One region of the Halomonas sp. DN3 genome, then DNA from elsewhere that is predicted to be linked to it. Evidence: predicted binding sites of a transcription regulator. Region 1 holds the regulator's gene; each other region holds the start of a gene.
What was found. The regulator PhoB, encoded in region 1, activates phosphate uptake and scavenging genes when phosphate is short. The targets are predictions, from matches to a motif close to TGTCATANNNNTGTCANA.
Positions count from the first base shown of each region.

Region 2: a site for PhoB is predicted at 4,377-4,394, ahead of phnC (phosphonate ABC transporter ATP-binding protein). Genes of this name have one in related genera too.
Region 3: a site for PhoB is predicted at 1,900-1,917, ahead of NKF27_RS09715 (glycosyltransferase family 1 protein). Genes of this name have one in related genera too.
Region 4: a site for PhoB is predicted at 5,515-5,532, ahead of NKF27_RS18165 (UTRA domain-containing protein). Genes of this name have one in related genera too.

Region 1 covers NZ_CP099965.1:4,825,621-4,833,227, reverse strand. Annotated here, with positions in the region: gene pstA (phosphate ABC transporter permease PstA) at 1-470, shown strand, start outside; gene pstB (phosphate ABC transporter ATP-binding protein PstB) at 557-1,330, shown strand; gene phoU (phosphate signaling complex protein PhoU) at 1,363-2,097, shown strand; gene cysZ (sulfate transporter CysZ) at 2,237-2,965, shown strand; gene NKF27_RS20865 (YnfA family protein) at 3,168-3,503, shown strand; gene phoR (phosphate regulon sensor histidine kinase PhoR) at 3,585-4,913, opposite strand; gene phoB (phosphate regulon transcriptional regulator PhoB) at 4,974-5,663, opposite strand; gene ubiA (4-hydroxybenzoate octaprenyltransferase) at 5,778-6,671, opposite strand; gene NKF27_RS20845 (chorismate lyase) at 6,935-7,573, opposite strand.
Region 2 covers NZ_CP099965.1:4,262,614-4,270,220, reverse strand. Annotated here, with positions in the region: gene rapA (RNA polymerase-associated protein RapA) at 1-2,034, opposite strand, end outside; gene NKF27_RS18405 (TlpA disulfide reductase family protein) at 2,378-3,187, opposite strand; gene NKF27_RS18400 (hypothetical protein) at 3,357-3,617, shown strand; gene NKF27_RS18395 (glyoxalase/bleomycin resistance/dioxygenase family protein) at 3,627-4,046, opposite strand; gene phnC (phosphonate ABC transporter ATP-binding protein) at 4,458-5,327, shown strand; gene phnD (phosphonate ABC transporter substrate-binding protein) at 5,386-6,417, shown strand; gene phnE (phosphonate ABC transporter, permease protein PhnE) at 6,507-7,301, shown strand; gene phnF (phosphonate metabolism transcriptional regulator PhnF) at 7,436-7,607, shown strand, end outside.
Region 3 covers NZ_CP099965.1:2,249,388-2,256,994, reverse strand. Annotated here, with positions in the region: gene NKF27_RS09725 (acyltransferase) at 59-934, shown strand; gene NKF27_RS09720 (LysM peptidoglycan-binding domain-containing protein) at 877-1,815, shown strand; gene NKF27_RS09715 (glycosyltransferase family 1 protein) at 1,979-3,139, shown strand; gene NKF27_RS09710 (phosphatase PAP2 family protein) at 3,289-3,861, shown strand; gene NKF27_RS09705 (alpha-ketoglutarate-dependent dioxygenase AlkB) at 3,977-4,642, shown strand; gene gcvT (glycine cleavage system aminomethyltransferase GcvT) at 4,807-5,916, opposite strand; gene NKF27_RS09695 (sodium:alanine symporter family protein) at 6,000-7,391, opposite strand.
Region 4 covers NZ_CP099965.1:4,218,681-4,226,287, reverse strand. Annotated here, with positions in the region: gene NKF27_RS18195 (HAD family phosphatase) at 1-445, opposite strand, end outside; gene NKF27_RS18190 (ABC transporter ATP-binding protein) at 442-1,590, opposite strand; gene NKF27_RS18185 (ABC transporter permease) at 1,587-2,435, opposite strand; gene NKF27_RS18180 (ABC transporter permease subunit) at 2,422-3,255, opposite strand; gene NKF27_RS18175 (alkaline phosphatase family protein) at 3,252-4,121, opposite strand; gene NKF27_RS18170 (ABC transporter substrate-binding protein) at 4,254-5,330, opposite strand; gene NKF27_RS18165 (UTRA domain-containing protein) at 5,648-6,394, shown strand; gene NKF27_RS18160 (LysR family transcriptional regulator) at 6,432-7,334, opposite strand; gene NKF27_RS18155 (D-cysteine desulfhydrase) at 7,554-7,607, shown strand, end outside.

The sequences.
Region 1 (7,607 bases):
CCCTGGCGCTGTTGACCTTGCCGGTGGTGATCGTGGCCACCGAAGAAGGTCTGTCGCGGATCCCGCTGCACCAGCGTGAAGGCGCCCTGGCGCTTGGGGCCACGCGCTTCGAGACCTTGACGCGGGTGGTGCTGCCGATGGCCACGCCGGCGATGCTGACCGGCCTGATCCTGGCGGTGGCCCGGGCCGCCGGTGAGGTGGCGCCGCTGATGCTGGTCGGGGTCGCCAAGCTGGCGCCACAGGTGCCGCTGGACGGGGAGTTCCCCTTCCTCCACCTTGAAAGGAAGTTCATGCACCTGGGGTATCACATCTATGACGCGGCCTTTCACTCCAGCGATGTCCAGGCGGCGATGCCGCTGGTGTATGCCACAGCGCTACTGCTGGTCACGGTGATTCTGGTGCTTAACCTGACTGCAATATTCATGCGTCACTATTTGCGTAAGCGTCATGGTGCCCCGGTGCGCCGATGATGCAGGGAGAGGCAATGTCCATCGATGGCGAGCTGCCCAAGCGTCAGCTGGCCCAGGCAAGACTGGGAAATCGACGCGGGGCGGTCATGGAGTTTTCCGCGGCCGATACCTGCCTGGATATCCAGGGTTTGACCCTGGCCTATGGCGGCAAGACGGCGCTCAAGGATCTGACCCTGCGCATTCCACGCCATCGGGTCACGGCCTTTATCGGGCCGTCGGGCTGCGGCAAGTCGACGCTGTTGCGCGCCTTGAATCGCCTGCACGACCTCAATGAGGACGTCAGTCGTCACGGCCAGATTCATCTGGACGGCCACGATATCCATGACCCCAGGGTGGCGGTGGCCGAGCTCAGGCGTCGGGTGGGCATGGTGTTTCAGGCACCGAACCCCTTCCCCATGTCGATCTACGACAACGTCGCCTTTGGCCTGCGTCTGCAGGGAGGCTTGAGCAAGCGCCGCATCGACGATGTGGTCGAATGGGCACTGAAGTCGGCGGCGCTGTGGGACGAGGTCAAGGGGCGTCTACGGGCATCGGCCTGGTCGCTCTCGGGAGGCCAGCAGCAGCGTCTGGTCATCGCCCGGACCCTGGCGGTGGAACCTGAGGTGCTGTTGCTCGACGAGCCGGCCTCGGCCCTGGATCCGATCTCGACGCTGAAGATCGAGGAGCTGATTCGCACACTCAAGCCGCATCTGACCCTGGTGCTGGTGACCCACAACATGCAGCAGGCGGCGCGGGTGTCGGACTATACGGCGTTTTTGCACAACGGTGAGCTGGTGGAGTACGGCCCGACCGACACCCTGTTCACGCATCCGCGCCTGAGGCGCACCGAAAACTACATCACTGGACGCATGGTGGGCTAGCGTCCCGTTCCATGCTTCTTCAGGAGACCTTCATGGATATCACCAGCGATACCCACAGCCAGCACATCTCGAGGCAGTTCAATCATGAGCTCGAGGAACTCAAGACCCACCTGATGGCCATGGGTGGCCTGGTGGAAAAGCAGGTGCAGGATGCCGTCAGTTCGTTGCTCGACGCCGACTCTGCACTGGCCTCTCGTGTGGTCGACAACGACCGCGCGGTCAATGACATGCAGGTCAAGATCGACGACGAGTGCACCCGCGTGCTGGCACGCCGTCAGCCGGCGGCCTCTGACCTGCGACTGGTACTGGCGGTGATTCGTGCGGCGTCGGATCTCGAGCGCATCGGTGACGAAGCCAGCAAGATCGCGCGCAACGCCATCGAACTGGTCGACGGCAACAACGGCACCCGCGGCTTCGTCGAGGTGCGCAATATCAGCGAGCACGTGCGTCACATGATGCGTGACGCCCTGACCTCCTTCGCGCGTTTCGACACCGAACTGGCGATGCAGGTGGTGCAGGAAGACGAGCGGGTCGACAGCGAGTATCAGAGCGCCATGCGCTCGCTGATGACCTTCATGATGGAGGATGCGCGTTCGATCTCTCCGGTACTGGGCATCATGTGGATCCTGCGCGCGCTGGAGCGTGTCGGCGATCACGCCAACAACCTGGCCGAGTACGTCATCTATCTGGTCAAGGGCCTGGATATCCGTCACATCGACCCTGACGACCTCAACCAGGAACTGCTCGACGACAGCAGCACGTCTTGACCTCGACGCCCTGAGCGGCGTCAATAGGCCGGCCCCGTCAGGGTCGTTGCCTGCACTCTGAGCATCGGGCCATCGTCGAGACGATGGCCCGATGTCGTTGGGGCACTGTCATCTTCAGCCACTGCCAAGGATCGATGTCATGCTGAATGCCCTCGAGGCGGTCCGCCGCGGAACCCGCCTGGTCTATAGCCAGGGCCTGCGTCGTTATGTGTTTCTTCCCATTCTGGTCAACCTGCTGGTCTACGCCGGCATGCTCAGCTACGTGCTCGGTGAGTTCGGTGGCTGGCTCGATAGCTGGATGGCCATGGTGCCGAGCTGGCTGGAATGGCTCGACTGGCTGATCTGGCCGTTGTTCGTGGTCAGCCTCGTGCTGATCGTGTTCTTCAGCTTTACCCTGGTCACCCACCTGATCGCCGCCCCCTTCTACGGCTTCCTGGCGGCCCGGGCCGAGGTCGAGCTGACCGGCCGCGAGCCCATCGATGATCGTGGCTGGCTCAAGACCGGTCTCGACGCCCTGGGCAGGGAGCTGTTGAAGCTGGCCTATATCCTGCCGCGCATGATCGGGCTGTTTATCCTGAGCTGGATTCCGGTGGTCAACCTGATCGCGCCGCTGTTATGGGCGGCCTTCAGCGCCTGGGTCATGGCGATCACCTACCTCGACTACCCGATGGACAACAACAAGGTCAGCTTCGCCGATATGCGCAAGCGCCTGTCGGCGCGCTGGTGGCCGAGTCTCAGCTTCGGTGGCCTGGTGACCTTGATCACCTGGATCCCGCTGGCCAACCTGTTTCTGATCCCCGGAGCCGTGGCCGGTGCGGTGCTGATGTGGGATCAGCACTATCGGCAGTTGCCGGTGGTTCGGCGTTGAGAGGCACTGTCGGCGCTGTTGTTGGTTGTAAGGCGTTGAGCAGCAGTTTGAGCACCGCTATTGGCGCTGTTGTTGGTTGTAAGGCGTTGAGCAGCAGTTTGAGCACTGCTATCGGCGCTGTTGTTGGTTGTAAGGCGTTGAGAAGCACTGTCGGCGCTGTCGATGAACGTACGGCGTCAAAAGGGGATAGCAGGGAGTGGCCATGACGGCGCTGTTGCCAAGTCTTTTGCTCTATATCGCGGCGGCGCTGGCCGAGATCGCCGGTTGCTTTGCGGTGTGGCGCTGGTGGCGAGATGACGCCTCGGCATGGTGGCTGCTGCCCGCGGTGGCGAGTCTGGTGGCCTTCGCCTGGCTGCTCAGTCAGACCGATGCCGACTACGCCGGGCGTGCCTTTGCCGCCTACGGGGGCGTCTACATCGTGGCGTCGCTGGGCTGGCTGTGGTGGGTCGAGCAGCGCCTGCCGGATCGCTGGGACCTGATCGGGGGAGTGCTGTGTCTGGTGGGTGCCGCGGTCATCCTGCTGGGGCCCAGGAGCTGATGGGAGCACGCCCTGTTCGTTCTGGCGGGGCCTAGGCGCTGTCCGAAAAGTCGACGAGCGCAGGCACTTTTCAGACAAGCCCTAGTGCACAGCGCCGGCGCGGCCGAGCGCCACTGGGTCGGCCGCTGCCAGCCGGCTCGAGGGAAAGATGCAGCGGAAGGTTGCGCCCTCGCCGAGTCGGGAGTCGATATCCAGGCGTGCCTCGTGGCGCAGCAGCACATGCTTGACGATGGCAAGCCCCAGGCCGGTACCACCGGTGGCGGTGCTGCGGCCCTTGTCGACCCGGTAGAAGCGTTCGGTAAGGCGTGGCAGGTGCCTCGGATCGATGCCTTCGCCGTCGTCTTCCACCTCGAGGCAGGCGCCTTCGCCGTAGGCACGCCAGCGTAGCGTGATATGGGCGCCGTCACCGGCGTAGCGCACCGCATTGAAGGCCAGGTTGGAGACCGCGCTGTGCATCTCCTTCTCGCTGCCGGTGAGACTGCGCGATTCTTCGACGACGACCTCGATCTGCTGGCGGCCGCCTGACAACGCCTCGGCGTCGCGCTTGACCGCCTGCAGCAGGGTGGTGGGGTCGAGGCGAACGTGATCGCTGCCGCCCTGGTCGTTCTCGAGTCGTGACAGCAGCAGCAGGTCGTTGACCAGATTCTGCATGCGGCGCGTCTGGCTCTGCATCTGGGCGACCCCCTTGCCCAGCCGCTCCGGCAGCATGCCGGCCATGTCGCTGTAGGTCTCCAGGTAGCCGGTGAGCACGGTCAACGGCGTGCGCAGCTCGTGGGAGACGTTGGCGACGAAGTCGCGGCGCATCTGTTCCAGGCGATGCAGACGGGTGATATCGCGGGCCATGACCAGGCGTTCATCGTCACCGTACAGGGTGATCTGGAACTGCAGGATCATGTTCTCGTCGATGGGGGAGGGCAGGCTCAGCGGTTCGCGGTAGTCACGGGCATTGAAGTAGCCGACGAAGCGCGGGTCGCGCAGCAGGTTGGTGATGTGCTGGCCGCGGTCCAGCGCCGGCTTCAGGCCGAGCATGCGCTCGGCAGAGCTGTTCCACCACTCCAGGTCGCCGTGGCGATCGAGCATCACCACGCTGTCGCGCATCGCCTCGGACGATTCCTGGATACGCTGCAGGGTCGAGCGCAGGCGGCGCTGGGTGATCCGCTGGCCTTTCTGGTAGCGATAGAGGCGATCGAACAGCTCGCCCCACAGGCCACTGGCGGTGGGAGGTTCCTGCTGGGGGCGGTGGGTCAGCCAGTCGTGCATCGCGTGCAGGTTGCGCAGGTGATAGCTGAGCCCAAGCGCCAGGCCCAGGCCGATGCCTACGCTGGACAGCGAGAAGGGCCAGCCCAGCAAGGCGCCGAGACCCACCAGCACGGCCAGGCGCCAGACTTCTCGTCTCCACAGACGACCCACGTCAGTTCTCGGCTCCGTTCACCTCATCCCTCCTGGTGCTGCGTTGCGTCGATGGCTCGCTCAGACCTTGGCCGAAAAGCGATAACCGGTACCGCGTACGGTCTGGATCAGTTGCTGATGGGGTTCCCCCAGGGCCTTGCGCAGGCGGCGGATATGCACGTCGACGGTACGTTCTTCCACGTAGACGTTGCCACCCCAGACCTGATCGAGCAACTGGCCACGGGTGTAGGCGCGCTCCTGGTGGGTCATGAAGAACTGCAGCAGGCGATATTCGGTGGGGCCCATGTCCAGTGACTTGCCGTCGACGCTGACGCGATGGCTGACCGGGTCGAGCTTGAGGCCTTCCACCTCCACCGGGTCCTCGACGCCCCGCGGAGTGGCGCGGCGCAGCACTGCCTTGAGTCTGGCCACCAGTTCTCGCGGCGAGAATGGCTTGGTGATGTAGTCGTCCGCGCCGGCTTCGAGGCCCTGGATCTTGTTGTCCTCCTCACCTTTGGCGGTGAGCAGGATGATCGGCAGCTCTGCGGTGGTTTCCTCGCGCTTGAGCCGGCGGGCCAGTTCGATGCCGCTGGTGCCCGGCATCATCCAGTCCAGCAGCAGCAGGTCTGGCTGGTCATCGACGATGATGGCGTGGGCGGCCTGAGCATTGTCCGCCTCGAGCACCCGGTAGTCGGCCATTTCCAGCGCCACCGCGATCATTTCGCGGATCGGGGCTTCGTCATCGACGATCAGTACGGTCTTGGCGGTCATCCCGGGAGCCTCTTGGTCAGGGTCTTACACTCGACGGTGACAAATGACACCACGTCAATGTGACAATTAGATGACATTGTATCCATTGTCGAGCGACCGAGACGGGCATTTCCCTCACCCGAGGGAGGGATAGAGGCTCAGTCCGAGTCCGGCGAACAGCAATAGGCCCGACCAGTGGTTGTTGAGAAAGGCCTGGAAGCAACGGTCGCGGTCACGGCTCTTGATCAGCCGCTGCTGGTGGACAAAGGTCGCGCCCATGGCCAGCCAGCCGAGCCAGAAGAAGCCGCCCAGCGCCAGCAGGCTGCCGGCCCAGGCCAGCAGCCCCAGGGTAGCCAGCTGCAATAGCGCAATGATGCGGGTATCCCAGCGACCGAACAGTACCGCGGTGGACTTGATGCCGATCTTGAGGTCGTCGTCGCGGTCGACCATGGCGTATTCGGTGTCGTAGGCCACCGTCCACAGCACGTTGGCGGTAAACAGCAGCCAGGCGACCATCGGGACTTCGCCGAGCACCGCGCCGAAGGCCATCGGAATGGCCCAGGAGAAGGCCGCGCCCAGCACTACCTGGGGGAAGTGGGTGTAGCGCTTCATGAAGGGATAGCTGGCGGCCAGCACCGCTCCGATCAACGACAGCCACACGGTAAAGCCGTTGGTCAGCCAGACCAGCGCGAAGGCCGATCCCAGCAGACACACGAACAGCACCTTGGCCTCCCGCTCACTGATGCGGCCGGTAGCCAGCGGTCGGTTCCTGGTGCGTTTGACGTGGCCATCGAAGTGGCGATCGGCGTAGTCGTTGACCACGCAGCCCGCCGCTCGCATCAGGTAGACGCCGGCGACGAAGATCAGCAGGGTGTCACGGGCCGGAATGCCCTCGGAGGCCACCCACAGCGCCCACAGGGTCGGCCACATCAACAGCCAGGTACCGATGGGGCGATCCAGACGCATCAGCGCCAGAAAGTCGGGAATTCGGTTCAGGTATCCAGGGGGACGCAGCAGCGAACGATCCATCGGTCTCTCTCATGCTCTGGCGCAGGTCAGGCGAAAATAAGGCGTAAGTCGGGCAACAGACGCTCCTCGGAGAAACATCGCCGAGAAGCCTTGGCGCAGCCTAGCGCGAGCCGACGGCCATGACCAGCAAGGCGAGCCCAGCCAGGCTCGACCGGCACGACAAGACCAGCAGGCCATCATCATCCGTACAGGGCTTCGGCGGGCTACCGTCAGCCCACGCCATGGTTGGCGCCTCGGTGTCCGAAGCGGGCGACAACAGGGAGTCAGCCGGTGGCAGAGGCCGGCAGCGACAACGCCCGGCCCATGGCCGGCATAAAGCTCTCCTGCACCAGCAGCACCCAGCCGCTGTGACGAAATACCGAGCGGCGTTGCCACAGCCCGGTATAGCCGTGGATCGGCCGCGTGATGTGGCTGATCTGAATGGCGCTGCGCTCGAGATCGGGCTGGCGAAACAGCCAGCTGCCGAGAGAGGTCTCGCCGAGGCCTTCGAAGGGAGCGTCGTGACGCTCGACGATCGGTGCCACGCTGCGCGCCACCACCCAGGGCTCCTCGTTCACGCACAGGGCGACCTCGCGCAGCCAGGCCTGCTCGTCGCTGGCCAGGCCCAGCACGCGAGCCTCGTCAGGCCACGGCAGGCCCTTGGCCTCCGCCAGCAGGCGTACGCGAAAGTGCCCGGCGCCTGCCGCCTCGATCAGGCGTTCGGTCAGGGAGTCCCGCGAGGCCAGCCAGGCGTGCCAGCCAGCGGGCACCGCGATGCCACCGGAGGCCAGCGACACCCAGCCGGGGTCGACGATATCGGCCGCTTCGGCATTCGGCGAAGAGGCTGTGGCTGGCGCGGGATTACCCGGTTCGGACCCCGAGCGCTCGATCTGGGAGCGGAATGTGGAAGGAAGCTGTGTCATGCGGCCTCGGCAGGGCTGTCGTCAGCGGAGGGCG
Region 2 (7,607 bases), 560 kb from region 1:
GCGGGTCTCGCCGATGACTTCTTCCAGGGCCTCGTCGTCGAGCAGGCTCTCGGCCAGGTCGTCGCCGAAGGCGTCGAACAGGTCGTTGCCGATGCCGTGCGGTGCGCTGAAGGCGTCCATCCCTTCCTGGTACCAGCGCAGCAGTTTCTCGCCGGGGCTGCCTTCGAACACCGGCACATGGATCTCGATGGCGTGGCGCTGGCCGATGCGATCGAGACGGCCGATGCGCTGCTCGAGCTGATCCGGGTGCAGCGGCAGGTCGAACATCACCAGATGGCGACAGAACTGGAAGTTGCGGCCTTCGGAGCCGATCTCGGAGCACACCAGTACCTGGCAGCCGTCCTCGTCGTCGGCGAAGGCGGCGGCGGCGCGGTCGCGCTCGACCAGCGACAGGTCCTCGTGGAACACCGGCGCCTGCACGCCGCCGAGCACGCGCAGGCCGTCGGACAGCCCCTGGGCGGTCTCGCGGTCGTGGGCGATCACCAGCACCTTGTCGTCGCCCATCTCGGTCAGCCGTTCGAGCAGCCAGGTCACCCGGGGGTCGAACTGCCACCAGGGCTCGGCGTTGAGCGGATCCTCGGTCAGGGCGCTGTACATGCCGTCCAGGTAGACCATCACCTCGGGGTGGTCGAGGCCGGTCTCGATCAGCAGCTCGTCGAGGTAGTCCTCGTCCCGCGCCAGGCGACGCAGTACCCGGCGATAGGACGACGGCAGCTCCAGCTTGTCGACGTGGAGGCGACGTTCGGGGAAGCCGCCGACGTGGCGACGGCTGTTGCGGAACATCACGCGGCCGGTGCCGTGGCGGTCGAGCAGCTGGTCTCGCAGCTGGGCGCTGGCCTGCTGGCGCTGTTCCAGGCTGCACTCGGGGTTGGACAGGGTCGCCAGCAGCGCCTGGCTGTCGCCGTCGTCGGCGACCGCACCGATGGTGTCCCGGGCGCCGGCGTCCAGCGGCCCGTCGACATCGGTCAGGGCGTCGATGGCCTCGGCCACCGCCACATAGCCCTGCTCCTCGGCGCGGAAGGCTTCCAGGTCCGAGTAGCGATCGCGATCGAGCAGACGCAGCCTGGCAAAGTGGCTGGCCAGCCCCATCTGCTCCGGCGTCGCGGTCAGCAGCAGCACTCCCTCGGTGGCGCCGGACAGGCGCTCGACGCAGGCGTAACCGGGGCCGACCTCGTCCTCGCTCCACTCCAGGTGGTGGGCCTCGTCGACGATCAGCAGGTCCCACTCGCAGGCTTCGGCCTGCTGCTGACGGTGGGCGTTGGCGAACAGCCAGTCCTGGCTTGCCAGCACCAGCTGGCCGGCCTCGAAGGGATTGGCGTCGCCATGGGCCTGGCTCTGCTGTTCGTCGAGCAGGGTCACCGACAGCGAGAAGCGTCGCAGCAGCTCCACCAGCCACTGGTGAGTCAGGCTCGCCGGCACCAGAATCAGCGCCCGCTCGACCCGCCCGGTCAGCAGCAGGCGATGCAGGATCAGTCCGGCCTCGATGGTCTTGCCGAGGCCGACTTCATCGGCCAGCAGCACGCGAGGCGCCTGACGTGAGGAGACCTCGTCGGCGATGTACAGCTGATGGGGGATCAGATCGATGCGTGGGCCGGCCAGGCCCAGCGCCGGGTTCTGCTCGATGCGGTGGTAGTGGTGCAGGGTGCGAAAGCGCAGGTCGAACCAGTCGTTGCGATCGACCTGGCCGGTCAGCAGACGATCCCTGGCCTGGTCGAACTGCATGCTGTCGGCCAGCCGGGCCTCCGGCAACTCGCACAGCTCGCCCTTGTCGTCTTCGCCGATATAGACGATCAGTCCGTCGATTTCCTTGGTGTCGTCCACCGTCATCTGCCAGCCCTCGGCGGACTGGATGCGATCACCACTGCCGAAGGCGACTCGGGTCAACGGGGCGAGACGGGTACTGTAGGTGCGGGTTTCCTGGCTGGCGCCGAAGAGCACGGTGACGCTGCGCGCGTCGCAGTTCAGGATAGTGCCCAGGCCGAGTTCGGCCTCGCCGTCGCTGATCCAGCGCTGGCCGGGAGAGAAGTCGCTCATGATGCCTCGGGAGATGCGTCGTTACGGTTCGTGGTCGCGGGCCAGGCCCGCCGCCGACAGGGCGCGGTATCTTACAGCAATCTTCAGTCTGGCTTAAGCGCCATCGTCATGCCCGTGATCAGATGTCGCATGGCGGCTGAAACCTTCGCATCGAGGCGTTCCCGAAACGCCCCCGCGCTTGCCGCCGTGCCCGGGCCAGCGATGAGCTTGGCCGTGAGGTGGCGGATTCAGGCTACGTCAGTGCAGGAAAAGACAGGTTGGGCGGGCCGAGGCGGGGTGTCCCCCTCGGCCCTGAGACTGCGGGTGCGGTTCACCTGCAGTATGTGCTCAGGTTGGCAAAGTTTCAGCGCGCCAGCCAGTCGTCCAGCAGAGGCAGGGTCAGCTCCCCCACATGGCGCTCGAGCAGCTTCCCTTCGGCGTCGAACAGCAGTGTCGTGGGTAGTCCGGGAGATTGACTCGCTGCCAGCAGTTGCTGGCGCGGGTCGAGCAGGGGGTAGCGAAAGTCCAGGCCGGCCTCGTCCAGGTAGCGCGCGACCTGAACCAGCGGCTCGCCCTGATTGGCCACGACCACGGTGACGTCGTCGCGTTGGTCGATGTCGGCCAGCAACGGCATCTCGCGCCGGCAAGGCGGGCACCAGGTGGCCCATAGATTGATGATCAGCGGCTTGCCGGTGGGGCCGCCTGCCAGCGAGGCCAGTTCGATGGGGGCGCCGTCGACGTCTTCCAGGGTCAGCTCTGGCACGCGTTGCGGCGCCGGACTTGCCGACAGCGGCGCCCAGCTGACCAGCGCCAGCCAGGCAAGCGAGGCGACCAGCGTCAGACCCAGGGCGCCGAGCAGGGCGCCAAGGCGATCACGCAGTGACCACAGGGTCCACAGGGCGGCGGCGACCAGCCCCCAGACCCCGCTGTAGCCGGGTAGCCACAGCTTGATGATATCCAGCCAGTTGTCCTGATAGGCGGCCCAGTGCGGCAGCACGTGCCCGAGCCGAGCGCCGACCAGCCAAGCCAGCATCAGGCCGTTGAACCAGCGACCGTGGCGGCGGCGGGGCAGGCCCAGCAGGAAGGCGCTGGCGGCCAGCAGCAACAGGGTGACGACGAGGGCGTAGAGACGCGGCAGGCTCACTAGCACCGGTCCGATGGCGATGGCATCCATGGATGGGGCGAACTCCATTGGGGAAACGCGAAAGCACGAAAATGCGCAGGCGAGCAGGTACACTTGGTGGGCTCGATCCGGCAAGGCTACTGCGCCCGATGCGCGCTGTCATCTCGAGCCGCCTGCCGGGCCATCGGTTTTCGAGCCATCTCTCTGATCAGGATCTGTGATGTCACCACCCAAGACCTTCGACCCCCTGCGCGCCCTGGCCATCGGCAGCCAGGCCCTCGGCTTCGTGATGATCTTTGTGCTCGGCACCACCCTGGACCACCCGCGCCCGTGGCAGGGGCTCACCCTGGGGCTGATGCTGGTGGTGGCGCTGGTAGTGGCGATTGCCCGTCGATACCGCAACAACCGTGTCCAGAAGTTCCGTGACGAACGCCGCCAGCGGCTTTTGTCAGAAGACGAGGGGGACGAGGGACATGACTGACCAACAGCGTCAGGCCCGGACCTCTCGGGTCGATGAGGCGCAGCGGGCCGGATCGATGGCGGTAAGCCTCAGCCAGTGCCCCTCCGGCATCCGGCACAGCACCACCCGAAAGGCGCACTGACGCGAGGTGCTGTTGTCTCCCTCCCAGCTCTGTACAAAGCCGCACTCGTGTCCGCAGTCTTCCAGGCGTCGACGCAGCGCAGGAAAGCTGGCGGCGTCGACCTCGAGATTCAGTGTTCTCGGCGGCGTCGGGGTGTGGCTCGCCAGCAACATCAGCACCTGGGTGTTCTCGCCGCCTCCCAATTCCAGGGTCACCCCAGTGTCGCTGGCGACCAGCACCCGAAGGCCCAGTGTCGTCTCGAAGAACCGACGCATTCCCGCCAGGTCGCTGACCTCCAGGGCGCCCGGCTCCAGACTGAGATGCTGCATGACATGCCTCCGTGGGATCATGTGTCGGATTCAGTCTGGCGCCGAAGCCGCCGGTTTTCCCTTCAAGCCTGTTTATGGCCTCTATCGCCTGGCGCTATGGGCGTGGCGATTGGCCGCTTGCAGGTGCCTCCTTGCAGCCCTTTCCAGGGCGTCTTGTCCAACTTCCTTTTCGTACAAGTGGACGACGTCTTCGTCGACAGGTCGCCCTGCCTGAGTATGACGAATCGGCGGCAATGACGTGACCGCCGCATGACAGCCGCCCCCAACTCCTTGTTTTTTATACCTCTGGCGAGGTAGTACCGGAGCGCTTGCTCCGTGTACAGGGAAATTTGTCATCTCAATGACATTGTCTAGACAACTGGCCTTCATCTTTGATGTCCAGACTGGCGCCATTCCTAGAGGAGAGGCGTCATGTCCATTCCCACCATCATCGTCGAGCGACTCAACAAGAACTTCGGCCATAGCCGAGTGCTCGAGGATGTCAGTTTCGAGATCACCCCGGGGGAGATCGTTGCGCTGATCGGCCCGTCCGGCTCCGGCAAGTCCACCCTGATGCGTCATCTGGTCGGGCTGACCTGCTGCAACCGTGAAAGCGGTGGCCGCGTCAGCCTGCTGGGGCGCGAGATCCAGGCCAGCGGTCGCCTTCGCCGGGCCAGCCGTGGCCAGCGCTGCCGGGTCGGCTACATCTTTCAGCAGTTCAATCTGGTTAACCGCCTCAGCGTGCTGACCAATGTGCTGATCGGCCAGCTCGGGCGCATGCCGAGGGCGCGGGCGCTGCTCGGTCGTTTCAGCGACGAGGAACGCCAACGGGCCCTTCAGTGCCTGGCTCGGGTCGGCCTCGAGGGCATGGCCTACCAGCGTGCCAACACCCTTTCCGGCGGTCAGCAGCAGCGGGTGGCCATCGCCCGGGTGCTGATGCAGGACGCCGACGTCATCCTCGCCGACGAGCCCATCGCCTCGCTGGATCCGCGCAGCGCCCGGGAGGTGATGGAGATCCTCGAGCGGATTCACGCCGAGGATGGCCGCACCGTGGTCATCACCCTGCATCAGGTCGATATCGCCCGGCGCTACTGCCATCGGGCCATCGCGCTCAAGGATGGGCGCCTGTACTTCGACGGCAAGACCTCCGAGCTGACCGACGCACGCCTCAAGACCCTGTACGAGAACGCCGGCCTCGACGAGCTGCGTGCCGGCAGTCAACCCGACCTGCCGTCACCGCTGCGTGAGCCTAGCTACACCCAGGCCCAGGCGGCTGTCTCGGCGCAGGTCGTCCATAGCTGAGCCACCACATCCTGCGACACCTGTTCCCACAACGACCGATAACCTTCAGGAGAATCCCATGTCTCTCGCATCCTTTCGTCGCCTGTCGCTGCCGTTGATCGTCGGTATCGGCCTTGCCGCCAGCGCCCAGCTGGCCGCCGCCGAGACCGAGACCCTCAAGTTCGGCATCATCTCCACCGAGGCCAGCCAGAATCTGGCACCGCTGTGGGACCCGTTCCTGGCCGACATGTCCGAGCAGATCGGCATGGAGGTCGAGCCCTTCTTCGCCACCGACTACGCCGCGGTGATCCAGGCCATGCGCTTTGATCAGATCGACCTGGCCTGGTACGGCAACAAGTCGGCCATGGAAGCCGTCGATCGTGCCGACGGCGAGATCTTCGCCCAGACCGTGGCGGCCAACGGAGCCCCGGGCTACTGGAGTCTGATGATCACCCACCAGGACAGCGACATCGAAAGCGTCGATGACGTCCTAGCCAACGCCTCCGAGCTGGTGTTCGGCAACGGCGATCCCAACTCCACCTCCGGCTATCTGGTACCGGGGTACTACGTCTTCGCCAAGAACGGTGTCGACGCCTCGTCAGCCTTCAAGCGCACCCTGAACTCGAGCCACGAGACCAACGCCCTGGCGGTGGCCAATCAGCAGGTGGACGTCGCCACCTTCAATACCGAAGGCATGGAGCGTCTGGAAGTGACCGCGCCGGACAAGGCCGAGCAGCTGCGGGTGATCTGGAAGTCGCCGCTGATCCCGTCCGACCCGCTGGTGTGGCGCGGCGACCTGGACGACGCCACCAAGGAAAAGCTGCGTGAGTTCTTCCTGAACTACGGCGACGACGCCGAAGAGCAGGCGATTCTCGAGCCGCTGCAGTGGTCTGGCTTCGATGCCTCCGACAACGACCAGCTGTTGCCGATCCGTCAGCTGGCGCTGTTCAAGGAGCGCTCCGAGGTGGCCAAGGACGAAAGCCTGGACGAAGGCGATCGCGAGGCCCGACTGGCCGAGATCGACAGCCAGCTCGACGATCTCGACGTGCGCATGAAGGAAGTGCAGGCCGCCGAGGCGATGCCCGAGGACGCTGCCGCCAACGCCGGCTGATGTGACGCCAGGCCGCGCCGGGACGAAGGCCCGGCGCGGCCTGGACTGCTCACGCTGTCACCGCTTTCTCAAGTTCCCCAGGAAAACGCATGACCACCCAGACACAACTTTCCGGCATCAGCCTGCCGCCCAAGCGTAGCTGGACCACCCTGGCGCTGTGGGGCGTCGGCCTGGCGGTGCTGGCCTGGTCCTGGCAGGGCGTCGAGATGCGCCCGAGCCTGCTGGTGACCAACGCCGACAATATGGCGACCCTGGCCGGCGACTTCTTTCCCCCGGCTTTCGGCAACCTCGGCCACTACATCGAGCAGATGCTGGTGACCATCCAGATCGCCATCTGGGGCACCCTGCTGGCCATCCTGGTCGCCATTCCGGCGAGCCTTCTGTGCTCCGAGAATCTGGTGCCCTGGTGGGTCTACCAGCCGGTGCGCCGACTGATGGACGCCACCCGCGCCATCAATGAGCTGGTGTTCGCCATGCTGTTCGTGGTGGCGGTGGGGCTTGGGCCCTTCGCCGGGACCCTGGCGCTGTTCATCCACACCACCGGGGTGCTGGCCAAGCTGTTTTCCGAAGCGGTGGAAGCCGCCGAGGCCGGGCCCATGGAAGGCATTCGGGTCACCGGAGCCGGGCGCATCGAGGAGATCGTGTTCGGCCTGATTCCCCAGGTGCTGCCGCTGTGGATCTCGGTGAGCCTGTATCGCTTCGAGTCCAACATCCGCTCGGCCACGGTGCTCGGCATGGTCGGTGGCGGCGGTATCGGGGTGGCGCTGTGGGAGACCATGCGCGGATTCCAGTACGCCGAGACGGCCACCATCATGCTGGTGATCATCATCGCCGTGACGGCGCTGGACATGGCCTCGCAGTTCGTACGCAAGCGCTTCATCTAGGCTGACACAACAGAGCCGAAGCCGCAGACCTGACACAACAGAGCCGAGACAGCAGACCTGACACAGCAGACCAGAACGGCTGGTCTGCCGGTGGCTTCGGCCACCACCCGATACCTCTTTTTTTTGGAGCAAAGATGTCTAGACAAGTGACCGAGGCAGGCAGCCCGCCGCGCTATCGCCAGTTGGCCGATGTCCTCTCGCGCGAAGTCCGGGCGCAGTACTCACCCGGCGATCTGCTGCCCAGCGAAGCGGCGCTGTCCAGACGCTTCGGTGTCAACCGCCACACCGTACGCCGGGCGCTGGACG
Region 3 (7,607 bases), 2.3 Mb from region 1:
CCCACTGTCACGGCTTGGCGACACCCGCTTTATCTGCTGTTGCGAGGTTATCCTAGGAATGTCGACCCTCAAGGGCCTGATCAGCGTTCTGCTGCTGGTTGGCAACACGCTATTCTGGACCATCCCGCTGGTGATCCTGACCCTGCTCAAGGTGGTCACCCCCGGGCGGCGCTGGCAGCGGCGCGTGCTGGCCGGGCTCAACGCCATCGCCCTCAACTGGATCGGTTTCAACCTGTGGTGGATGCGTCACTGGATCAAGCCCGATCTTCGCATGTCGGTGCCCGAGGGACTGAGCCCGGACGCCTGGTACCTGGTGCTGTCCAACCATCGGAGCTGGACCGACATCTTCCTGCTGATGATGGCGTTTCATCGCAAGATCCCGATGCCACGCTTCTTTCTCAAGCAGCAGCTCATCTGGATCCCGGTCGTAGGCATGGCCTGGTGGGCACTGGAGTTTCCCTTCATGCGCCGCTACAGCAAGGAGCGCCTGGCCGCCAACCCACGCCTGGCCGAACGCGATCGCAAGGCCACCGAGCGCATGTGCGAGCGCGCCCGCGACGTCCCCATTGCCATCATCAACTTTGTCGAAGGGACCCGTTTCACCCCGGCCAAGCGCGAGGCCAGGCAAAGTCCCTTTCGCCATCTGTTGCGCCCCAAGGCCGGCGGCATCGCCCAGGTACTGAACCTGCTTGGCGATCGTCTCGACGCCATCATCGACCTCACCATCGACTACCAGTCGAGCCAACCCAGCTTCTGGCGCTTTCTGTGCGGCCAGGAGAAGGCCATTCGCCTTGATGCACGCCGCCTCGACGTGGCGCCGTGGATGCTGGAGGGGCGCTATCACGACGACCCGCACTACAAGGAACGCTTCCACTCATGGCTCAACGCCCTGTGGCAGAACAAGGACGCCTCACTCGACTCGCACCGCTGGTGATCGCCCTGCTGCTGGCCGGCTGCGCCGGTCAGGGGGCATCCCCTGCGTCATCGCAACGCAGCGCCAGCGTCGCCGGCAGCAGCATTGCCGGCGACTGGATCAGCGTACAGCGCGGCGACACCCTCGGCTCCATCGCCCGCCGCGCCGGCGTACCGCTATTGCGGCTGCAACGCTTCAATCCGGGTGTCGACGCCCGCCACCTGGCCGTGGGTCAGCGCCTGCTGGTGCCCTCTCATCAGGAGCGGGCGCCGTCCGGCGGCCCCTATCGCTATCAGATCCGCCCCGGCGACACCTATAGCGCCGTTGCCAGGCGCTTCGGCACCACCGCTCAGCGCATCCAGAGTGCCAACCCTGGCGTCCGCGCCACCGACCTCAAGGTCGGCCAGGTGATCCAGGTGCCGCTGGCCAGCCGATCGGTCGCCAGCCGCTCATCGTCCAGCAGCAGCTCAGGCACGTCCAGCCCCTCTCGCTCCGCTTCGTTGCCGGATCCCGGTCCGGTCGCCTCTAACGCTCGTGGCTGGCCCTGGCCGCTGGACGACTACCGGGTGGTGCGCCGTTACGGCAAGGACAGCCGCGGCAGCCTGCAGCCGATGCTGCTGGCCACCGACGAGGGCGCCCGGGCCAAGGCCGTTGCCGATGGCCAGGTGCGGTTTGCCGACGGCATGCGCCAACTGGGCCAGGTGGTGATCGTGCACCACGCCGACAACCTGCAGAGTGTCTACGCGCTATGTGACGACCTGCTGGTCAAGCAGGGAGAACAGGTCAGCCGTGGCACCCCTCTGTGCGTGGTCGGCAAGCATGCCTCGACCGGCCGCCACGATCTGCTGTTCGACATGCGCCATGGCGGCAAGCCCATCGACCCGGACACCATCCTTCGCTGAGCGCTGCGGGCCGAGTCGACGCAAGCACAGACCGCTTGTCCGTCGCCCGGCCCCGTCGACACCGTAACAGCCTGTTCATATCGCTGACCTAGAGATGTCATGCTGGAGCATCACTCTGTCTCGGGAGCGGGCCATACGGGGCCCGACCGGTACGAGGAATTCCATGCGCATCTGTCTGGTCAGCGAAACCTGGTCTCCTGATATCAATGGGGTCGCCCATACGCTGGGGCGCATCAGCCAGGAACTGCGTGCTCTTGGCGTGACGCTGCAGCTGGTCCGGCCGGCCCCCGTCGACGGCTCCACCGAACCCGCCACCGGGATGGCCCACGAACTTCGCGTACGCGGCATGTCGATGCCGCGCTACAAGGAAGTGCGTATCGGCTGGGCCTCCGCCAGTCGTTTGCGCAGGCTATGGCGCGACAATCGTCCCGACGCCATCTATGTAGCGACCGAAGGCCCCTTGGGCTGGTCAGCCCTGCGCGCGGCAGAAAAGCTGGACATTCCCGTGGTCAGCGGCTGGCACACCAACTTCGATCACTACTGCCAGGACTATGGTCTGCCGTGGCTGGCGCCACTGGTACGCAATCGCCTGCGGCATTTTCACAATCGCTGTGCGGCGACCCTGGTACCGACCCATCAGCAAGCCCGGGAGCTTGCGCAAAGAGGCTTCGAGCGCGTCAGCGTCATGGCACGCGGCATCGAAGGCGATCGTTTCACCCCCGCCAAGCGCAGCCAGCAACTGCGCGACAGCTGGGGTGTCGGCCAGCACCAGCCGGTGGCGCTTTACGTGGGCCGACTGGCGCCGGAGAAGAACCTGGAGCTGTTGCGCGACACCTTTCTCGACATGCTCGAGGCGCGCCCCGACATGCGCCTGGTGGTGGTGGGCGACGGCCCCGGGCGGGCATCGCTGGAAAAGGCCCTGCCGGACGCCATCTTTACCGGCTTCATCGATTCCGCCGAGATGCAGATCCACTACGCCAGCGCCGACATCTTCGTCTTTCCCTCGCTGTCGGAGACCTGGGGCAACGTCATTCTCGAAGCCATGGCCAGCGGCCTGGCGGTCGTAGCCTTCCGCCACGCGGCCGGCGCCGAGTTGATCACCACCGACAAGGATGGTGTCAGCGTCGCCGCCGGTGACAACGCCGAATTCCGCCAACAGGCGACAGCGCTATGCCAGCAGCAGGCACGCTACGCCCGCCTGGGCCGCGCCGCCCGGGAACGCGCCCTGGCCTACCGCTGGCCGTCCATCGCCCAGACCTTCCTCGACGCCCATCACCAAGCCCTGACGTCGGGAACCGGCCTGTCGGACCCCGCCAAGGCCTAGATCAGGCAGTGGCTCGAACACCCCGCCGCCAGAGCGAACACCCCGCCGCCAGAGCGAGTGGCGGCGTGGAGACCACAGGCAGCGGGCCCTAGCACGACACATGACGACAAAAGACGCTAGAAGACGACTTACCGCCAGGGAGATGTGACATGCCCACTAAAAGCCCGCAGATGTTCGACCGCCTGGATATGCTCGAGTGGCAACTGTGCCAGCGCACCGCCGGCCTCAGCATTCACCGCCCCTGGCTATCCACCTTGAAGATCTCCAGCAAGCTGGGCGACTGGCCGATCTGGGTGGCGCTGATCCTGGCGCTGCCGGCGATCCACGGCCGCGATATCGGTCTGCGCCTGATGCTCGAATACACCGTCACCGCCGTGGTGGCGATCGCGGTGTACAAGCTGCTGAAGACCCGTCTGTGTCGAGAGCGGCCCTTCATCACCTTTGGCGGCAGCATCCAGTGCAACGAACCGGCCAGGGACCGCTACAGCTTCCCCAGCGGCCACACCATGCACGCGGTGATGTTCTGCACCCTGGTCGCGGTACACAGCCCCGCCCTGCTGCCCTGGCTGCTGCCCCTGGCGGGCCTGATCGCCATCTCGCGGGTGGGTCTGGGACTGCACTACTACAGTGACGTCCTTGCCGGCGCGGCGCTCGGCTATGGCATGGCCCTGGCTAGCCTCGGGCTTTCCTCGACCACTCTGCTGATCGCGGCGTCCCACTGACGCCGCCTCGGGGGGGCATCACTGCCGCTCGCCCGCATCTCGCCCGCACCTCCAGTACAAGCGCCACCGCTCCTGATCGGTGGCGTCAGCCAGCCTTCACTGGCATCCTGCTTGAATGCCTCCACATGACCCCAAAGCGCTGCTCGAATTGCTACACGAAGCACCACTCGAAGCGCCATCCCAAACCCTGGTCGAGACCCCGCCGCTTTACTACCTGCCCGGGCTCATAAGCGAGTCCGACGCCAGCGACCTGCAGGATAGGCTGCGCCAGGAACTCGACTGGCAGCAGCCCGAACTGACCCTTTACGGGCGCAGTCATCCCATTCCCCGCCAGCAGGTATGGATGGGCGATCACGCCTATCGCTACTCCGGCAGGGACTTCGCGCCCTGCCCCTGGCATCCGACGGTGGCGGCCCTGCGTGATCGTCTCAATGACCTGCTCGAACGGTTTTCGGCCGTCGACAAGAGCACACCGACCAGCGCCTTCAATAGCGTACTGATCAACCGCTATCGCAACGGCGAGGACCGCATGGGCTGGCACTGCGATAACGAAGCGGAACTTGGCGACTGCCCTACCATCGCCTCCATCAGCCTGGGGGCGACCCGTCCCATGCGCTTTCGCTGGAAGAACCGCTCGTCCGAGGCCTTCAACGTCTGGCTCGAAAGCGGCAGCCTGTTGTGGATGGGCCCCGGCTGCCAGGAACAGTTCGAACACGCCCTGCTGCCGCGCAAGATCCCTGGTGAGCGAATCAATCTGACCTTTCGTCGACTTGTCGCCTGACCTGCAATGCTGGCGCCAGACCCGAGCCGTCTCTTTCTCCAGGACATAAAAACGGCGCCCTGTGGGCGCCGTTGATCGTTCATTCGGTGGCAACTTGCTGCCACCCAAGATAACGGTATAAGGCGTTATCTATCAAGTTATCAGCCGCGTTATCAGCCGCGTTATCAGCCGCGATAGTAACCCGGTGTGATGACCGGCATGCAAGTCACCGTCATCGGCAGACGCTTGCCTCGCACCTCGGCGTACACGGTGGTGCCGATCTCGGCTTGATCGAGGCTGACGTAGCCCATGGCCACCGGCTTGCCGACGCTGGGGCCAAAGCCACCGGAGGTCACCTGCCCGAGTAGACGATCGTCCTCGCTGTAGAGCTCGGCACCTTCGCGCACCGGGGCACGCCCCTCACCCAGCAGGCCGACGCGCTTGCGCTGGTGGTCCTTGACTTCGACCTGGTGCAGCACCAGATCAGCCCCCGGGAAGCCACCGGCGCGCTCGCCGCCACGACGACGCGGCTTGCCAATGGCCCAGATCAGCCCCGCCTCCACCGGCGTCGTGGTGGTATCGATATCGTGGCCGTAGAGACAGAGCCCGGCCTCCAGGCGCAGGGAATCACGCGCACCCAGGCCGATGGCCTCGACCTCTTCCTCGGCCAGCAGCTTGCGCGCCAGGGCGTCGGTCTGATCCGCTGGCACCGAGATCTCGAAGCCATCCTCGCCGGTATAGCCGCTGCGGCTGATCCACACCGGGATACCGTCGATGTCGAAGCGACCATGCTGCATGAACACCATCTCGCAGGCTGCCGGACACAGACGCGCCATGACATCGGCGGTCTTCGGCCCCTGCAGCGCCAGCAGGCCGCGATCGACCACCTCGACTTCGTGGTCGGGCAGCCCGCGACGCAAATGGGCGATGTCCTGATCACGACAGGCCGCGTTGACCACCAGGTAAAGGTGGTCACCGGCGTTGACCGTCATCAGGTCATCGAGGATACCGCCGTCTTCGCTGGTAAACAGGCCATAGCGCTGCATGCCTTCGGGCAGGCCGACCAGATCCGCCGGCACCAGGGTCTCCAGCGCGGCCAGCGCGTTCTCGCCACGAATCAGGATCTGCGCCATGTGCGAGACGTCGAACAGGCCGCAGGCCGCGCGGGTATGCTCATGCTCTTTCTTGACCCCCAGCGGATACTGAACGGGCATGTCATAGCCCGCGAACGGGACCATCTTGGCCCCCAGCTCTCGATGCAGGGCATTCAGCGGTGTCGTCTTGAGTTCACTCATGGCGTTTCGTCTCGTGGTTCGTGAAAGAACCCTTGCAACGACAGGAGGTGCCCCTGAGGGCACCTCCCGTGGTCGGCTCAGGCTCAGGACTTGTCGTGATCAAGGGCCTCGCCCGGCAGGATGTCCTTGCCGTCGAAGTAGTCCTTGGTCAGCTTGAACACCACCGGCGACAGCAGCGCCAGGGCGATCAGGTTGGGAATCGCCATCATGGCGTTGAAGGTGTCGGCCATCAGCCAGATGAAGCCAAGCTGGGCCAGCGCACCCACCGGAATGGCCAGCACGAACAGTACCCGGTAGATCATGATGGAGCGGGTACCGAACAGGAACTGGAAGCACTTCTCGCCATAGAAGGACCAGCCAAGGATGGTGGTGAAGGCGAAGATCGCCAGGGCGATCGACACGATGGCCTCACCCCAGCCATTGGGCAGGGCATTGTCGAACGACAGCGCGGTCAGCGAGGCGCCGGCCTCACCGGTCTCCCAGATCGGCGCGGTCAGGATCACCAGGGCGGTAATGGTGCACACCATGATGGTATCGATAAAGGTACCGAGCATGGCGATCAGACCCTGGCGAACCGGGTTCTTGGTCTGGGCCGCGGCGTGGGCGATCGGCGCGCTGCCAAGACCGGCCTCGTTGGAGAAGATACCCCGAGCGACACCGAAACGGATGGCCGCCATCACCGCTGCGCCGGCGAAGCCACCCATGGCGGCGTGGGGATTGAAGGCGTAGTAGAAGATGTTGCTCAGGGCGCCACCGATCTGGTCGGCATTGACCGCCAGGGCACTGACACCGGCGATGATGTAGGCGATACCCATGATCGGCACCAGCTTGCCGGCCACCTTGGCGATACGCTTGATACCGCCGAGGATCACCGCACCGGCCAGCACCATGATCACCACACCGGTAATCCAGGGCTCGATGCCGAAGCTCGACTCGAGGGCGTCGGCCACCGAGTTGGACTGCACGGTGTTGCCGATACCGAAGGCGGCCACGGCGCCGAAGAAGGCGAAGGCGCCACCCAGCCACAGCCATTTGCGGCCGAGTCCGTTCTTGATGTAGTACATCGGTCCGCCGATATGGAAACCGGTGTCATCGGTCTCGCGATAGCGAACCGCCAGCACCGCCTCGGCAAACTTGGTGGCCATGCCCACCAGGGCGGTGATCCACATCCAGAACACCGCACCGGGGCCACCCAAGGCAATCGCCGTGGCCACACCGGCGATGTTGCCGGTACCGATGGTCGCCGACAGCGCCGTCATCAAGGCGTTGAACGGCGAGATCTCGCCTTCATCCTTGCTTTCGGACTTGCTGTCACGCCCGCCCCACATCAGCTTGAACCCCATCCCCAGCTTGCGGATGGGCATGAGCTTGAGACCCAACTGGAGGTAGATACCCACCCCCAGCAACAGGATCAGCATGATCGGTCCCCACACCACCCCATTGATGGCGGAGAAGATATTGTTGAGTGCTTCCACGGAAGTCTCCCTTTTGACTCGGCACTTGTTGTTATGCGCTGTCGACCAGCAGAAAGCCTGTTTACCGTGAATTGTTATCGGAATAACAGGCATATCAGACGAATCGACAGCACGGACCCGCCTACGATAGCGGATATTGTCGCAAGGGCACCAGCAACGCTTGTCCACGCTAACGCCGCTTCGCCAGCCGTTGTTTGCATGAACGTCAATCGTGTT
Region 4 (7,607 bases), 610 kb from region 1:
CCAGCGGCCCGACCACGTGGATCGGCGAGGCCGAGATGATCACCACCCGATGGCCCTGGTCACGGTGCCAGGCCAGGCGTTCGTGGCCCTGGGGGAATAGCCGGGGCACCACCTCGGCCTCGAGGAAGGCGTCGACCTGTTGCCTGACGTCGGCCTCGCTGCGGCCGGCCAGCGGCGTCAGCAACAGCGCCAGATGGGCTTCCATGTCGAGCGTCCCGGCGGCGTAGGCGGCCATGTGTTCGGCGAAGGCGGCGCGGTAAGCGTCGCCGTCCTCGATCCAGCCGAGATCGATCAGCCACTGGCTCCAGAGTCCAGTGATGTCGCCGTTGAGCAAGGTGTCGTCGAGGTCGAACAGGGCCAGGGTCATGGGCGCGTCGGGGGCCTTGGCGGCGTCGCCGTGGCAGGCGTCAGTGATCATGGTGACAGGGCTCGTCAGGTCGTTCATGCATCCAGCTCCTGAACCTCGTCGAGATCGACGTGGATCGTCACCTCGCAGCCGGCGGGCAGCAGGCTGCGGGCGGAGCGATTGAGGGTATCGACGGCGAGGCTGGTGCCATCGCAGTCGATGTCGTAGCGCACGATGTTACCGAGCAGGCGATGTCGACGCACACGTCCGCTGACGCCCGGTCCCACCCGCGCCGGCCGCTCGCCACCCAAAGGGCGGCCCTGCACGCTGAGATAGAGCGCCTCGGGGCGCAGCGCGACTCGCCCGGCCTGGCTGCGAAAACCCAGCAGTGGCGCGGCCTCGACGGCGTCGAGCAGGCAGTAGTGGCCCATGAAACCGGCGGCGTTTTCGTCCCGGGGCCGGGTGTAGAGCACCTCGGCGGTGTCCTTTTGCAGGATCCTCCCCTGGTGCATCAGGAACACCCGGTCGGACATCAACATGGCCTCTTCCTGATCATGGGTCACGAACAGGGTGGTCAGGCCGAGGGTCTTCTGAATCTCGCGGATCTGGTCGCGCAGATGTCGACGAATGCGGGCGTCCAGCGCCGATAGCGGCTCGTCCATCAGCAGTACCTTGGGTTCCACCACCAGCGAGCGTGCCAGTGCCACCCGCTGGCATTGCCCGCCCGACAGCTGGTGGGGAAACTTGTGCGCCTGGTCCTGCATCTCTACCAGGCGCAACACCTCGTCCACCCGGCGCGCGCGCTCGTCACCGGGGACCTTCTGCATGCGCAGGCCGAAGGCGACGTTGTCGGCGACCTTGAGGTTGGGAAACAGCGCATAGTGCTGAAACACCATGCCGACTCCACGTCGCTGGGGCGGCAGGCGGGTGATCTCGTCACCGCCGATGTGGATGCTGCCGGCGTCCAGCGAGGTCAGCCCTGCGATGGCCCGCAGCAGGGTCGACTTGCCGCAGCCGGACGGCCCCAGCAGGGTGATGAACTCGCCATGCTCGATATCGGCGTCGATGTCGGCGAACACCGAGGTCTCGCCGAAGCGCTTGGCCAGCCCCCTCAGCGAGACCGCATTGCCGTTTTCCTGGCGGCCTGGCGCTGACGGGGCCGTGGTCTGGGCCGAGGACGGAATAGTGGACGGGACCGTGGACGGGGCGGCGCGCTGGGTGGCAGGTGTGGTGGCAGCCATCATCGTGTGGCCTCCGTGATGGTGTGCTCGGCCTGGCGATTGCCCAGCCAGGTCAGGATCAGGGTAAAGGCGAACAGGGTGATCACCAGGGCGCTGGTGAAGTGACCGCTGGCGCCGCGCATATTGTTGAGGTAGACCTGCAGCGTCTCGAAGCGGGTGCCCACCAGCATGTTGGCGAAGACGAATTCGCCGACCAGGAACGAAAACGACAGGAAGATGGCGATCTGCACTCCACCACGCAGGTTGGGCAGGATGACCAGAAAGAAGGCTTTAAGCGGCCCGGCACCCAGCAGCTGGGCGGCGTCCATCAGGCTTTGCACGTCCACCGCACGCAGGCTGTTGGCAATGGCGCGGTACATGAACGGCAGCACGATGGTGAAGTAGGTGGGAATCAGGATCCAGGGGGTGCCCACCAGCGGCAGCGGGCCGCCGGCGTAGAGCTTGAGTAGCCCCACCGAGGACACCACCGGGGGCACCGCGAAGGGCATCAGGATCAGGGTGTTCATCCAGCGGTCCAGCCACGGATAGCGGGTGTGGGCCAGCAAGGCCACCGGCATCACCAGCACCAGCGACAGCACCAGGGCACCCACGGCGACGGCCAGCGACCGGGCGAAGGCGGCCACAAAGCGCGGGGTGGTCCACAGCTCCACGAACCAGGCCAGGGTCAGTCCATCGGGGACCAGGGTCGCGCCCCAGCGGGTGGCCAGGGCGTAACCCAGGGTCGCCACCAGCGGCAGGGCCAGCACCGCGAAGACGCTGCCGACGATCCAGGCGTAGGGATTGAAGGTCGCCGACAGCGACGCTGCGGTCGGGCCCTTGTGAGCCGGCAGGGTTTCAGCGTGAGCCATGCTGTGCACTCCTTCTCAACAGCCACTGCTGGACCAGGGTGACCAGCACCAGCAGCAGCACCAGGATCAGCGCCAGGGCGCTTGCCAGATTGGGCTCGAGGAACAGGTCGCCGGCCACCAGGTTGGCGATACGAATGGTCATCAGGTTGTAGCTGGTGTTGACCAGCGCGTAGACGGTGGCGTAGGCGCCCATGGCGTTGGCGAACAGTACCGTGAAGGTGCCGGCCAGGGCCGGCCACAGCACCGGCAGGCCGATGCGCTGCCAGTAGGCGATGCGCCCGGCGCCGAGCAGGCTGGCGGCATCACGCCATTCCGCCTTGAGGCCGGCGAAGGCCGGGAACAGCAGCAGGATGCCCAGCGGAATCTGGAACCAGGTGTAGATGACGATCAGCCCGCCGGTGGAGTAAAGACGCACGTCCTCGATGATGCCGAGTCGTTGAAGCGCCAGGGTCAGCACGCCGTTGGCCCCCAGCAGGATGATGAAGGCGAAGGCCAGCGGCACGCCGGCAAAGTTGGAGGTCATGTTGGTGAAGGCGATCATCGCTCGCCTCAGGCGTCCGCCGGAACGCACCAGGGCGTGGCAGGTCAGGGTGGCGATGACCAGGCCGATGGCGCTGGACACCAGCGAGATGGTCAGGCTCTTCCAGATCGCCTGGCGGAAGAACGCCGACTGGGCGATCTCCTGAAAGTGGCCAAGGCCCCAGTCGCCGTTGACGTTGAAGGCGCTGATCGCGACCCAGGCCATCGGCGCCAGCTGGAAGGCGGTGAATATCACGGCGAAAGGCACAAGCCACAGCCAGGCCGGTAGGGGCGCCTTCACGATCCGGCCTCCTCGTTGCAGGTGGCGTTCGCGGTGGATGCGACGCTGGCAGTGTTGGTCGCGGCCAGCAGCTCGGGATGCCAGGGCTTGTCGTGGGAGAGCCCGAGGACGCTTGCCAGGGTGCCGCACAGGTGGGTCTGGCGGATGACCCGTTCGGCGGGGTCGGCAAAGGCGTCGCCGAACAGCCACAGCGGCACCCGGCGTTCTTCTTCCAGCAGGCCCGAGTGGGAGCGATCGGCGTTCATGCCATGGTCGGCGGTGATCATCACCTGGCAGCCGTCGGCCAGCCAGCGTGGCAGATAATCGGCCAGGGCGATGTCGGCGTGGCGGGCGGCGTTTCTGTACTGGGGCGAGTCGCCGCCGTGACGGTGGCCGGTGTCGTCGATGTTCATGCTGTGAACCAGCAGGAAGTCCGGCGCGTGGCGTTGCCTCAGGGCCTCGGCGTCGCTGAACAGGTGATCATCCGGATAGTGGTCCTGCCAGTAGAAGATGCCGGCCTGGATGGCCGCCGCCGGATCGTCGAGGAAGCGGTCGCGGGTGCGCTCGAAGGGTGCCTTGACGTAGAGCTCACTGACCCAGTGATAGGCCGCCGCTGCGGTGGCAAGGCCCTGGCCGCGGGCCAGGTCGAACAGGCTGGTGCCATGGGAACGGCGCACGATGTCGTTGTGCACTACCCCGGAGTCCACCGGGCGATCGCCGGTCAGCAGGCACTCGTAGAGCGGCCGAGACATGGCCGGCAGCTCGCAGTCGAGGTGGGTGATGTAGCCGCGTCCGGCCTCCACCAGGGCGCTCAAGTGGCCCATGGCGTGATGGCCGACGGCGTGATTGAGGCCGTCCAGCACCACCAGTATGACGGGTCTGGTCATGATGACTCCCGGCCGCGCGGCAATACAGGGCGCGGCGCTGTCGCGAAATGGCGTGGAATGCGCTGAAGACAGGCCCCTTGGGCACTGTCTTCAGCGGTCGATCGACGTAGCGGCGCTGTCCTCAGCGCTTGATCACTGCTGGTGGATCAGCACCTCGGACTGCCACTGGCGCGGCAGCACCTTGGCGCTCTGTTCCCAGGCGGCAAAGTCCTGGATCGGGCGGGCGCTGGCGTACTGCTCGTTGGGCAGCAGCTTGGCGGCGATATCGTCGGGCAGGGTCAGGTGGTCGGCGCGGATCGGGCGAGCGTAGCCCTCGGCCAGGTTGAACTGCCCTTCGTCGGACAGGATGTACTCACGGGCCAGCTTGGCGGCGTTGGGGTGCTGGGCGTGGGTGTTGATGATGGTGGCATAGCCGGAGGTCACCGAAGCGTCCGAGGGGATCACCACCTCGAAGGCGTCACGGTCGATCTGGTCGCGGTAGTTCAAGGCGTTGAAGTCCCACAGCAGGGCCACTTCCACTTCGCCCTTCTCCAGGTTGGCGATGGACACGTCGGCCAGCGACAGTCGGCCCTGCTCGGCCAGTTCGGCGAACAGCTCAAGGCCCGGGGCCAGATTGCCCTCGTCGCCACCGGCGGCGTAGGCGGCGGCGAGCACCGCATTGTTGGCCTGGGAGGCCTGGCCCACGGCGCCCACCGATACCGAGTAGTCACCCTCGCGCAGGTCGGCGAAGGAGCTCGGGCGCTGGTCCTCTTCCACCAGGTTCTTGTTGATCATCAGCGCAATGGTACCGGTGTAGCCGAGCATCCAATGGCCATCTTCGTCCTTGGCCCAGTCGGGGATCTCGTCCCAGGTGGTGGGCTTGTAGGGCTGGGTCACCCCCTGCTGCACCGCGATCGGTCCGAAGGCGAAGCCGACATCGCCGATATCGGCGGTGGCGTTCTCGCCCTCGGCCTTGAACTTGGCGACTTCCTCGGCGGAGCTCATGTCGGTATCGGTGTGCGCCAGGCCGTAGACGCTTTCCAGGTCGGCCCAGGTGTCCTTCCAGTTGGCCCAGGTGTCGGGCATGCCGACGCTGTCGACGCGGCCTTCCTGCTTGGCGGCCTCGATCAGTGACTCAAGCTCGGCGGTGCTTGCCTGGGCGGCGGTGGACAGCAGGCCAGCGCAGGCCAGGGCGGTCAGGGTCGGGTAACGCAGAGAAGTGACGATCACGGGAGGGTCTCCGGGTCAGGGGCGTGAAGTCGACGGAAACCGATGCGCCTTTCTGGTCTAGATCAGTTTCCGTTGACGATCACCCTAAGGAGCTAGCGTGACAGCCTCGTGTCAGTTGCGTGGCAGTCTCGTCTCAGTCCATATGAGCTAGGTAAAGGACGAAAAACCCGACTCGTTCGAGCACTGTCATCGCGTTGTCACCGGCTTGCCACTAGACTGCTGAAATTACGTTGAACCTTCTTTGGTCTATACCAGAAAGCTGGACGCCGCCGGATACTGCCCGGCGGCGATCCTGGTCAGAGCTTCGAGAGTCCGCCTTGCCTACTGTCCCTGACGACACCTCGCACGACGCCTCACCCTCCCATCGCCTGCGCGAGCGTCTTGCGCCCTTGCTGAGTCTGGCCTCGACACGGGGCGATCGCCGTCTGCCCAGCGAGCGAGACATGATGGCGCGCCTCCAGACCACCCGCATCACCCTGCGCGAGGCACTCAATGAGCTGGAGGCGGAGGGCTGCGTGTATCGCGAGAATCGGCGCGGCTGGTTCGTGTCGCCGCCACGGCTACGCTATGACCTGTTGGCCTGCCTGCCGTTTCACGAGATGGTGCGATCCCAGCAGCGCAGCGCCCGCACCCTGTTGCTCAGTGCCGAGGAAGTGATCGCGCCCGTCACGGTCGCCCGCCGGCTGGGACTCGCCGAAGGCGAGCGCGTCTACCGCATCTGTCGTGCCCGGCTGGTGGACGAACGCCGGGTGCTCTACGTGGAACACCATCTGTTGCCGCGCTGCTTTCCCGCCATTCTGGAGTTCGATCTGGCGCGGGAATCGCTGACCGAGCTCTACCGCCGCGAGTACGGCATCCGGGTCGGGCGGGTCAGCTACGAGCTCGGCACCTGTGTACTTTCCAGCGACGCCGCCAGCGCGCTCAACGCGGTACGCGGCAGCCCCGCCCAGCGCATCACCCGCATCAACCACGACCAGAACGGCCGTGCCATCGACTGTGATGATGAGTACTGGCGCCACGACGCCATCGAGCTGACGCTTTCCGCCGCCCCTCAGGGAGTTTGAGGTGCGAGATCGAGGGGCTTCGAACTGCAGGGGAGTGCTAGACCGCGGGAGGGCGTTCTTCCAGCAGGTGCCACAGGGGGGCTGCCACTGCCGCTTCGTCGCGATGGCGATAGCAGGCCACTTCCAGAGAGGGGCCGCCGAGGATTTCCTGCAAGGAAATCAGCTTGCCGCTCTCGAGGTCTTCCTCGATCAACCCGTGGGGTAGCCAGCCGATGCCGAGACCGGCCAGGGCGAGTTGGCGAATGCCGATGGTGAAGGCGGTCTCGCAGACCAGTTCGATCTCGTAGTGGCGTTGGGCATCGAGCAGGTAAGGCGTCGCCAGGGCCTGGCCAAGAAAGCTGTCCGGATCGTAGCCGATCAAGGGCAGTCGTTGACCTTCCTCGAGTTCGTGCATGAGACCACCGTGATGATCCGACGCACACACCGGCAACAGCCGTTCGACGCCCAGTGACAGCCGCTCGACGCTATCGCTGCCACTGAACAGGGGAGCGCCCTCCAGCTCTGAACACAGCAACAGGTCGGCCTTGCCTTGCTCGAAGTCGTGGATGCACTGGCTGCGGTCGGATGAGGTGATCTGCAGTCCCACCTCAGGCGCGTGATGACGCAGGTGGCGCAATAGACGCGGCAGGTAGCTGACGGTCAGGGTGTGCTGGGTGGTCAGAATGGCCCTGGGCCCCTGGCGGGCATCGCTTCTGAGACGACTGCGCATGGCGTAAAGGCGTGCCAGCCACTCTCGCAATTGGGGCTCGTACGCCCGCGCGTGGGCGGTCAACTCCAGGCGCGAGGCGCTGCGATCGATCAGCGCCACCCCCAGCCATTCTTCCAGCTGGCGGATACGGCGCGAGAATGCCGGCTGGGTGACGTGGCGCCGTTCGGCCGCCTGGGAAAAGGTGCCCGCTTCGATAAGCTCGAGAAAATCCTCTATCCATTCGATCTTCATTGGTGTTTTGGTCTGCCTTGGTGGGTAGCGGCCGGGTCTAAGCAGTGGCTATGCAAAAATTTAACAGCTGGCGAGCACCTTGGCATTGGTCTCATGTTCCAGGCGAGGCTTAACTTGGAAGCGATCGCTCGAGGGCAGGCCTTCAGGCCTGCTGTGTCTTTCGACGTAGGTCGTCAAGAGAGCACGCCAATGCCAACAATGACTCGCCTGGAGGCCCGTATGCACCTGTCCCGTTTCCCCCGTGTCCGTCTCGGCCATATGCCCACCCCGCTG